2 linked regions of the Candidatus Finniella inopinata genome follow. The protein of the gene in region 2 interacts with the protein of the main gene of each other region in a pairwise test. Links are inferred from orthologs where the notes say so. Each region holds a gene or a part of one and is shown on either strand. Other genes may lie near its edges.

The links. The genes of interacting proteins can lie anywhere in the genome.
Region 1: the proteins of nusG (region 2) and rho interact in binary tests that used the Escherichia coli proteins (3 or more experiments, as listed by UniProt). The link is inferred for Candidatus Finniella inopinata from one-to-one orthologs.

Annotation. Positions count from the first base shown.
Region 1 is NZ_SCFB01000007.1:133,227-137,377, forward strand. Bases 300-3,150 are described here. They hold rho (transcription termination factor Rho), read right to left. Parts: upstream 2,430-3,150; coding sequence 1,170-2,429; downstream 300-1,169. Other genes in these bases: EQU50_RS06485 (hypothetical protein), read right to left, coding at 300-1,013; lpxA (acyl-ACP--UDP-N-acetylglucosamine O-acyltransferase), read right to left, coding at 2,631-3,150. In the rest of the region: more of EQU50_RS06485, read right to left, coding at 1-299; more of lpxA, read right to left, coding at 3,151-3,470; 3-hydroxyacyl-ACP dehydratase FabZ, read right to left, coding at 3,471-3,965; lpxD (UDP-3-O-(3-hydroxymyristoyl)glucosamine N-acyltransferase), read right to left, coding at 3,976-4,151. UniProt on the Escherichia coli protein: Facilitates transcription termination by a mechanism that involves Rho binding to the nascent RNA, activation of Rho's RNA-dependent ATPase activity, and release of the mRNA from the DNA template.
Region 2 is NZ_SCFB01000005.1:231,294-236,562, reverse strand. The notes cover bases 1,354-4,102. They hold nusG (transcription termination/antitermination protein NusG), read right to left. Parts: upstream 3,124-4,102; coding sequence 2,584-3,123; downstream 1,354-2,583. Other genes in these bases: EQU50_RS04680 (hypothetical protein), read right to left, coding at 3,601-4,102; secE (preprotein translocase subunit SecE), read right to left, coding at 3,161-3,457; rplK (50S ribosomal protein L11), read right to left, coding at 2,058-2,486; rplA (50S ribosomal protein L1), read right to left, coding at 1,365-2,051. Outside these bases: rplL (50S ribosomal protein L7/L12), read right to left, coding at 156-527; rplJ (50S ribosomal protein L10), read right to left, coding at 573-1,079; more of EQU50_RS04680, read right to left, coding at 4,103-4,371; transcription elongation factor GreA, read right to left, coding at 4,487-4,963; EQU50_RS04670 (NAD kinase), read right to left, coding at 5,059-5,269. UniProt on the Escherichia coli protein: Part of the processive rRNA transcription and antitermination complex (rrnTAC). The complex forms an RNA-chaperone ring around the RNA exit tunnel of RNA polymerase (RNAP).

The sequences.
Region 1 (4,151 bases), on a different replicon or contig from region 2:
GCTGAAAATCTTCCCAAAGAATGTCCAACAAAAATGATTTTTGGGTTCCCATCATGTGATTCACGTCTAAAAATTTTAATCGCCTCGCTCGTAAAATCAGCTCCATGTTCAAGGTAGAGAGCCAAAGTCCCAGGATCGTTCTCCTTCATGGCTTCTAAATGCAGTCTGCGTTCATAACCTTTATCACAAGCCGCATACCCACCCTGTGTAATCATGTTATAAGACCCTTTTATCAAGCCACCAGCAAAACCAACTGCCGTTGCTCCCAGCGCAAAAGAACCCCCCGCAATCGCCCCAAAACCAGTACAGGCCACCGGCCCCCCTACAGCCACACCTATTCCAGCGCCATATTTCATTCCTCGTGATACATCATAAATGAGGCTTGCTCCAGATTTCTTTAATGTAGACGCTGACACTGTCAAATCTAGAACATTGCTTACAACAGGAATCCCAAGTGTTCTAACGTTCAGCGTGCCAGAGGACGCAAATCTTGAAAACCAACCTGAGTATGTGGCGCCTGAGCTTACAACGGATGAAGGGCGTGATCCTAGAAAAGCTGACGTGGCGTTCACAACAACGTTGCCAAAATAATCTGGTATTCTTTGGTCCCCAGTTAGCGTATTCGCAAGAACAATACCAATCCCATAGTCAGCTTCAAGATCTTTTGGATTACTTGTGTCTGTTCCTCTAAAGATGATTTTACCCGTATTTGTTGTTTCATCATAAATTGCTAAAACATGAATGCTTCCATCTTTTGATGAACGAAAATTATGCAATTCAAATCCTTCTAAAATTGATGGACGATGCCTTGAAAATGAATCTTCTTCATGATTTATGGGGTAGGCCAAAGCAGCACCATGTGCGCATCCGCTAAAAAGCGCTAAATCCTCATCGGAGCAATCAGAGTTTCTAAGACTTTGGTGATAAGATCCAGAACCCGAGGAACTTGATGCAGCTATGGTTGATGCGATGGACGACAACAGAATGGCCGATACGTAAATTTCTTTCTTCAAAACACAATCCCAATGTTAAATAAAAACTCTAATATTGAATATTATAAATTTGAGAGTATGAATAAAGTTTTAAGAAATTTTAAAAAGCAAATAAACTGGGAGAAGAGATTTTTTGAAATCCCCACTTGCGTGAGGATGACATTAACCTAAAAGAAACTATGAATTCATCGACTGAAAAAAGTCGGCGTTGCATTTACTGTATTTCAGCTTGTCATGCAAGAACTCCATAGCCTCGGTCGTGCCCATAGGGTTTAAAATACGACGCAGAACCCACATCTTGGAAAGCTCAGCCTTATTAACCAACAACTCTTCCTTACGGGTACCAGACTTGTTGATATCAATGGCGGGGAACACACGCTTATCAGACAACTTGCGATCCATCACAATTTCGGCATTACCAGTACCCTTGAATTCTTCAAAGATTACTTCATCCATGCGCGAACCCGTATCAATCATGGCTGTACCAATAATCGTCAACGATCCGCCCTCTTCCACATTACGGGCCGCACCAAACAAACGCTTAGGCCGTTGCAGCGCATTTGCATCCACACCACCGGTTAAAACTTTACCAGATGATGGGACAACGGTGTTATACGCTCTGGCCAAGCGGGTTATCGAATCCAGCAAAATAACCACGTCTTTTTTCTGTTCAACCAATCTTTTGGCTTTTTCAATAACCATCTCAGCCACCTGTACATGGCGGGACGCTGGCTCGTCAAAGGTCGAGCTGACAACTTCGCCTTTAACTGAGCGGGCCATATCAGTGACCTCTTCTGGGCGTTCGTCAATCAACAAAACAATTAAATAAATTTCAGGATGGTTGGTCGTAATTGAATGGGCAATATTTTGTAACATCACTGTTTTTCCGGTGCGAGGTGGGGCCACTAATAATGCACGTTGCCCCTTACCAAGGGGGGTCACCAAATCAATCACTCGCGATGTATAATCTTTGCCTGTTTGATCGTTTTCGATTTCTAAGTGAAGGCGTTGCTCTGGGTACAAAGGCGTCAGGTTGTCAAAGTTTATACGATGTTTAACGTTTTCAGGTTCTTCAAAATTGATCTTGTTCACTTTTAAAAGCGCAAAATACCGCTCGCCATCTTTAGGGGCACGAATTTGCCCTTCGACCGTATCGCCCGTCCTAAGGCCAAAACGACGCACCTGGTTTGGTGAAACATAGATGTCGTCGGGTCCTGGCAAATAATTTGATTCCGGTGATCGCAAAAAGCCAAATCCATCTTGCAAAAGCTCAATAACCCCTTCGCCTAAAATGATAATATCTTTTTCTGTCAGCTTTTTTAAAATTGCAAATTGCAAATCTTGTTTGCGTAAAGCACTGGCATTTTCGATTTCGTGCTGTTCAGCAATCACTAAAAGTTCAGCTGCAGATTTTCGTTTTAATTCTTGCAAGTTCATAAAAGTTCCTAAGACAAAGATTTAAGGGAAGGTTTAAAGAAGGATTTAATAATCACACAGATGATAATGATGATATTTCGTTAAAGTCAGGGGGTTTTTTTTATGAGTACCGTTAGCAGGAACCAACGACGATGATCTAAAAAGGATTGAAACACAAGTGCGCCTAAAACGCAAAGTATTTTTGTGCAGGGGTCAGGTATCTCACCCCTTCGGTAAGCACAAAGCCCTTTTAGAATCATATTTTATGAACTCTAAAAGCTCAGCCACGGTTGCGCTGTCTTGAAAATCAACCTCTACCTTTTGAATACGATCTGCAAGAGGCATGATTTTATCACCTTCAAACAAACTTTGGTAGGCAGCCATCAATTGTTGAATAATCTTTGATGAAAAGCCTCGGCGTTTTAAACCCACCAAATTTAAACCATTTAGATACGCGCGCTCACCTAAAACCATTCCAAACGGAATCACATCTTTTTCAACACCCGACATGCCGCCAATAATAGCATGCTCACCAATACGAACATATTGCTGAACAGCTGACAATCCCCCAAGAATCACATAATTACCAATTTGCACATGTCCTGCCAAAGTTGCATTATTGGCCAGAATAACATGATCACCAACCATACAATCATGGGCCACGTGAGAACCCACCATCAGCAAACAATGATTCCCAACCTGGGTTAACATTTTGTCGCCTTTTGTACCGGGCTGGATCGTCACATATTCACGAATCGTTGTGTCGTGACCAATAACTGTCTGCGAAGGTTCGCCATTGTATTTCAAATCTTGCGGGGGGTGACCCAAAGAAGCAAACGGGTAAACCAACGTCCGCTCGCCCAACGTGATATCACCGGCCAGCGAAACATGGGAGACTAATCTAACGCCATCCTTCAGTTTGACCTGTGGACCTAAATGACAATAGGGGCCAATGACGACATCTGCGCCAACCTCTGATCCCCCTTCAACAATCGCCGTCGGATGAATTTTGGCACTTGGATGGACGGTGTTTTGATAAGATGGACTGACGGAAACGTTCATTTATTGATCCATAATCATCGCGGTAAAGGTGGCTTCGTCAGTCAGCGTTTGACCAACCCAAGCTTCACCCTTAAATTTCCAAATTTGCCCACGACTTCTTTCTTTTTTGACACGCAGCTGTAAAACATCCCCTGGAACAACAGGCTTTCGGAACTTTGCTCCCTCTATTGACATAAAATAAACCATGTTGTTGGGCTTTTCAGTGGTTTGATTTTCAGACAGCAAAGTTTTAACAACTAAGGCGCCTGCTGTTTGCGCCATGGCCTCGATAATCAAAACGCCGGGTAAAATGGGATGTTCAGGGAAATGCCCTTGAAAATACCATTCATTCAAAGACACGTTTTTAATGCCAACCGCACTTTGCCCCAACTCCACCTGTTCAATCCGATCAATCAATAAAAATGGATAACGATGGGGAATAAGCTCTTTAATTTCTTGAGCATTAATTGTTAGATTTTGCATGATGTTTTGGGGTCTCAATTGATGAATGGACATAAGATACTTTTTAAACCTTATTTTTGATTAGTCGTTGTACGGCAATCGTTTGTTTGTGCCAATCTCTCACAGGTACAGCGGGTGAACCAGCCACAGTCTCTTTGTCAGCGACATCGCGCATCAAACCACTTTGGGCAGCAATTTTAACACCATGACCAATTTTCAAATGACCAGCGATGCCGACTT
Region 2 (5,269 bases):
ATTGGGCATAGTCTCCAAGGCGCGTCAAAACATCATATTATTAATATTTCCTAGATACTAGACGGCTTACGGACAGACAACAACAACAAAGTGTTGACAAAATTGATATTATTGCCTGTCTCTTTTTAATTCACCCAAAAGTGAGGTGTAATAACTTATTTTACAGAAGCTTTAGCGCCTTCTTTTTCTAACTGAGCTTTAATTTTATCAGCTTCATCTTTTGATACGGCTTGCTTAACAACTTTTGGCGCACCTTCTACCAAATCTTTGGCTTCTTTCAGACCCAAACCGGTAATAACGCGAACTTCTTTAATCACGTTAATTTTGTTAGGGCCCGCTTCGTCCAAATAAACGTCAAACTCTGTTTTAACTTCCGCAGCTTCAGCAGCAGCGGCAGGGGCTGCAACAGCAACGGCAGCAGCCGCACTAACACCCCAGGTTTCTTCCAACAACTTTGAAAGCTCAGCAGCTTCCATAACTGTTAATTTTGACAATTCTTCTACAATTTTCTCTAATTTATTAGCCATTTAAAACTCCAATTTTATCAAATTTAATAACGTACAAATTCTGAATCACACTGCGCCCTTGGCTGACAGAACACGAGCAAGCCTTGCGGCAGGCTCCTTGGCAAGAATGGCAAGTTTGGTAGCAGGGGCCATAACCAATGCTATCAACGTGCTACGTAGTTCGTCCAAAGAAGGCAAAGTTGCTAAAGCTTTAACGGCAGCTGGCGACAAAAGCTGTCCGTCCATAAATCCACCGATAATCACTAACTTATCGTTTTTTTCAGCAAACTTAGCTGCTGCCTTAGCAGCTCCAACTGGGTCTTGCGAAAACGCAATTGCCGTTGGCCCTTTAAACAAAGAACTCATCCCTTCCAGGGGTGTGTCTTTAACAGCTATCTGAGCCAGAGTATTTTTCAAAACCTTAAATTCAGCCTGTGCTTCTCGCATTTGACGACGCAGGGTCGTTGCTTCTGCCACGCTTAAGCCAAGCTGCTGTGTGACCACAACAACCTTAGCCTGCTGCAGGGCTTCTCGCATGTGAGATACCAGCTCTGTTTTCTGAGAACGGTCCATTTTACTCTTCTCCTTTAACAATATAAGCAAGCCGAAACTTACTTCGAGGAGGTCATCCCCTCTTTATCGTCACAGAAGGAACGAATTGGCTTTTTAAATGGATAATAAATAATCGCACCCAAAAATACTTTTCCCCTTCTGTCTGTGCAGGCAGTGAAGCTTTACAAACTTCCTATTAAACTGCTTGATAGCAGAACCTACAGTCTTTGACACAGTTGCCTTGTGCCATACAGGCAAAAAGCAACCGAAGCAGCGGGGCATTAACCCCGCTGAATTTCTAAATCTTTAACCTTCTAACTGAAAGCTAACACCAGGCCCCATAGTCGAGCTAAGCGTCATCTTTTTAATATATGTTCCTTTGGCTCCAGCTGGGCGGGCTTTCGTTACAACATCAACAAACGCTTGAATATTTTCAATCAGAGCTTTGTCATCAAAGCTGGCACGACCAACACCTGAATGCACAAGCCCAGCCTTCTCAGTGCGGTACTCAACCTGACCACCTTTAACTGCCTTGATCGCCGTTGCCAAATCCAGGGTTACTGTACCCAATTTGGGATTTGGCATTAAACCACGTGGCCCTAGTATCTTACCGACGCGACCAACCAACCCCATCAAGTCTGGCGTTGCGATACAACGATCAAACGGCATATTGCCTGCTTGAATCATTTCCATCAAGTCTTCAGCACCAACGATATCGGCACCAGCTTTCGTTGCCTCTTCGGCTTTTGGCCCTTTGGCAAAAACAGCAACCCGATAGGTTTTTCCTGTTCCATGAGGCAACTGAACAACGCCGCGAATGTTTTGATCTGCTTTTTTCGCATCCACATTCAAATTCATGGCAACCTCGATGGTCTCATCAAATTTTGCCTTGGCATTTGCGCGAACCAGCTTAACAGCTTCACTTAAATTATATGTCTTCTCGCGGTCAAAGGTTTTGTATGCCTCTTTTAATCTTTTAACAATCTTAGCCATGTTTTATTACCCCACCACTTCCAGGCCCATCGATCGGGCTGAACCAATAATCATCTCGCACGCGGAATCCAAATCATTTGCATTCAAATCTGCCATTTTCGTTTTGGCGATCTCTCTGATTTGATCCATTGTTACTTTACCAACGGTACCACGACCAGGGGTTTGGATACCCTTTTGAATGCCCGCAGCCTTTTTTAGAAAGTGCGTATTGGGTGGTGTTTTTGTTACAAATGAAAACGTCCTGTCTGCATAAACTGAGATTACGACCGGAATCGGCGTCCCCGGCTCAATGCTTTGAGTTTGCGCGTTAAACGCTTTGCAAAATTCCATAATGTTCAATCCGCGTTGACCCAAAGCCGGACCAATCGGTGGTGATGGGTTGGCCTTACCGGCAGCAACCTGTAACTTAATGTAACCTGTAATTTTCTTTGCCATTTAAATCCCCAGACAACTTGTTAAAACTGAGTTTGTGGTACGGTGTGGTGCACCTCCCACAGTTTATTAAAGTGAGGACTTCTCCTCACCGCGACCATTATTGCTTTTCGACCTGACCAAATTCCAGTTCAACTGGTGTTGGGCGACCAAAAATCATAACGGAAACTTTTAGACGACCTTTTTCGCCGTCAATTTCTTCAACTAAACCTGTAAATGAGGTGAATGGCCCTTCACATACACGAACCTGCTCACCAACCTCGAACCGCATTGTATGTCGTGGTTTCTCGGTGGAATCTTGCACCTGCTTCATGATGCGATTTACTTCTGCCTGACTAATAGGCATAGGCTTACCGTTGGCACCTAAAAAGCTGGAAACCTTGTTTATGCTACGCACCAAATGCCAGGTCTCATCATCCAAAACCATTTTAACCAAAAGGTAGCCCGGCAAATAGTTTCTTTCTGAACTGACTTTGGCCCCGCGCTTAATCTCGACAACCTCTTCAGACGGAACCAGCAGCTCTTCGAAACGATCACTTATGCCTTTTTTAGCGGCCTGTTCCTCGATGGCTTGGACAACTTTCTTTTCAAAACCAGAGTAAACATTAACCACATACCATCTTGCTGAGCCCGCCGTCATACTATTACCCTTAATACCGTTCTCTTGCATTTTCTGTTCAACCAATAATCCAATGCAAAGCACGATAGATAATCTGGTCGACAATCATAAAATAGATAGCAGCAATAATAGCAAACACAAAGACAATTGTTGTTGTCAAAGAGGTTTCTTTACGACTGGGCCATGTGACCTTGCTGGCTTCTTCGCGAACTTCACCAATAAATTGCGGAGCTTTTTTCAGAAAATTCTTGTTTTTTGCGGTCGTTTTCAAGGTCACCTCTATTTTTTTATTTCTAGCCGTCTGAATATTAGCGCACAAAATTACTTTGGCAGGAGTGGAGGGGGTCGAACCCACAACCTTCGGTTTTGGAGACCGACGCTCTAGCCAATTGAGCTACACTCCTAAAGTCCTAGACCATAATACTTAGCGCATTTATGGTAAATCTGTCCAGACAAATTAACATTAGAACGCACAGGTGCTTGGAAAAAGCACGGGCATCATTTCAGTCGATAAGGAACTGGACTTGAACTTTTAATGAAACATTTTTCCCCAAAGCCATTCCAGCTCGTTGCTTTTATTTCAACATGGAACTTTTTACCTTTAAAACTCGACTTCATTCGTCCAATCACTTCCAGGTCTTCTATCACCCGTCCCCCGGAATAGGACACGGGCAAGGGCCAAGGAAAATAATACGTCTTAGTGCTCCATACCTCTTTAACACAACTGGCTGCTGTGCTTGAATCAGATGAGCTGCTACATGAACTAAGCTTAGCCCTGTGTGATTCCACCTCATTTCCCCCTGAAATCTTTAGGTCACGGTACTCAATATTATTATCATCATCAATCAGTTCGTAATGCTTAACTAGAATCTCAACAGAGAAATCGTTGGAAAGTGTTTTTGCTTTTTCGGACCAGCTCTCAAAATCGGGTTGATTAAGAACCCCAGAGAATTGATTCATAACGCGTTCTAAGCCATGCGAACACAGACCTGCAGGTGGACGTGTGTCAGGCAAAGGAACATGAGACCCATAACCCAAAGCACTTCGAACCGATTTGATACACAACGGCACTAAGTTACTACAAACCGCCAGTGAACCGGCACATACAAGCAATTTGGGCAGACTGAAGAACTGCCTTGAAGAACCTCTACTCGGCTCTTGCATGTCAGGCCGATTATCCCTACTGTAGCATGGACTTGTTGAAGCAATCAAAAAACTCAGCAAAATGCATAAAAAACTTTTTTTTCTATAAATCAAACGAACAAACATACGCTACTCTTACGCTTTTTCCTCGATGAGGGCTTTAAATATGATTCAAAACATTACCAAATATGACCTGAGCCCCTTTGACAAAGGAGTAAACTCGTAGCCAAAAAAGGTAAAACTAGAGGTATTGAACTTTTTGAATGTGATAGGCCTTACCACCATTCGGCGTTGCCACCTCGACACTCTCCCCTTTTTTCTTCCCAATAAGGGCACGAGCCAACGGAGACGTAATGGACAACAATTGTTTGCGAATATCAGCCTCGTCACTGCCCACAATTTGGTAGTTGACGGTTTCGTCCGTATCTTCATCTTTCAATGTCACAGTGGCCCCAAATTTGATTTCATCACCCGAAATCTGACTGACGTCAATAATTTCAGCGTGACCAACCTTACTTTCCAATTCCCCCAATCGACCCTCGATGAATCCCTGGCGTTCCTTAGCAGCATGGTACTCCGCATTTTCCGATAAATCCCCGTGTTCACGAGCCTCAGAAATCGCTTTAATAACAGCTGGGCGTTCAACATTCTTCAAATGCTGAATTTCATTTTGTAACATTTCAAACCCACGAAGGGTCATGGGGATTCTTTTTTCCATTTTTTGTCCATTTGTTGCAAGCTTGACTTACACTAAGCGATTCTTAATCATATTCAAAATAAGAATTTATTGCCAAATATCTTTTAGAAAGTGGTTCAAGGGCTCTTGAATTGTTCTTTCAAGATTCTTTCTTCTAAATTATGACCACGGTCGAATAACAGTAGGTAGTTTAATCCTAAATCTTGACAAATATCAACCCTATTTACCTTAGACACAGTTTGGTCGTCCGCCGTCGCACTAACAAACCGTCTATCTGACTCTAAAATTTCCAGGCAAACTTGTACCGTCTGAGGCAATAAAGCCCCC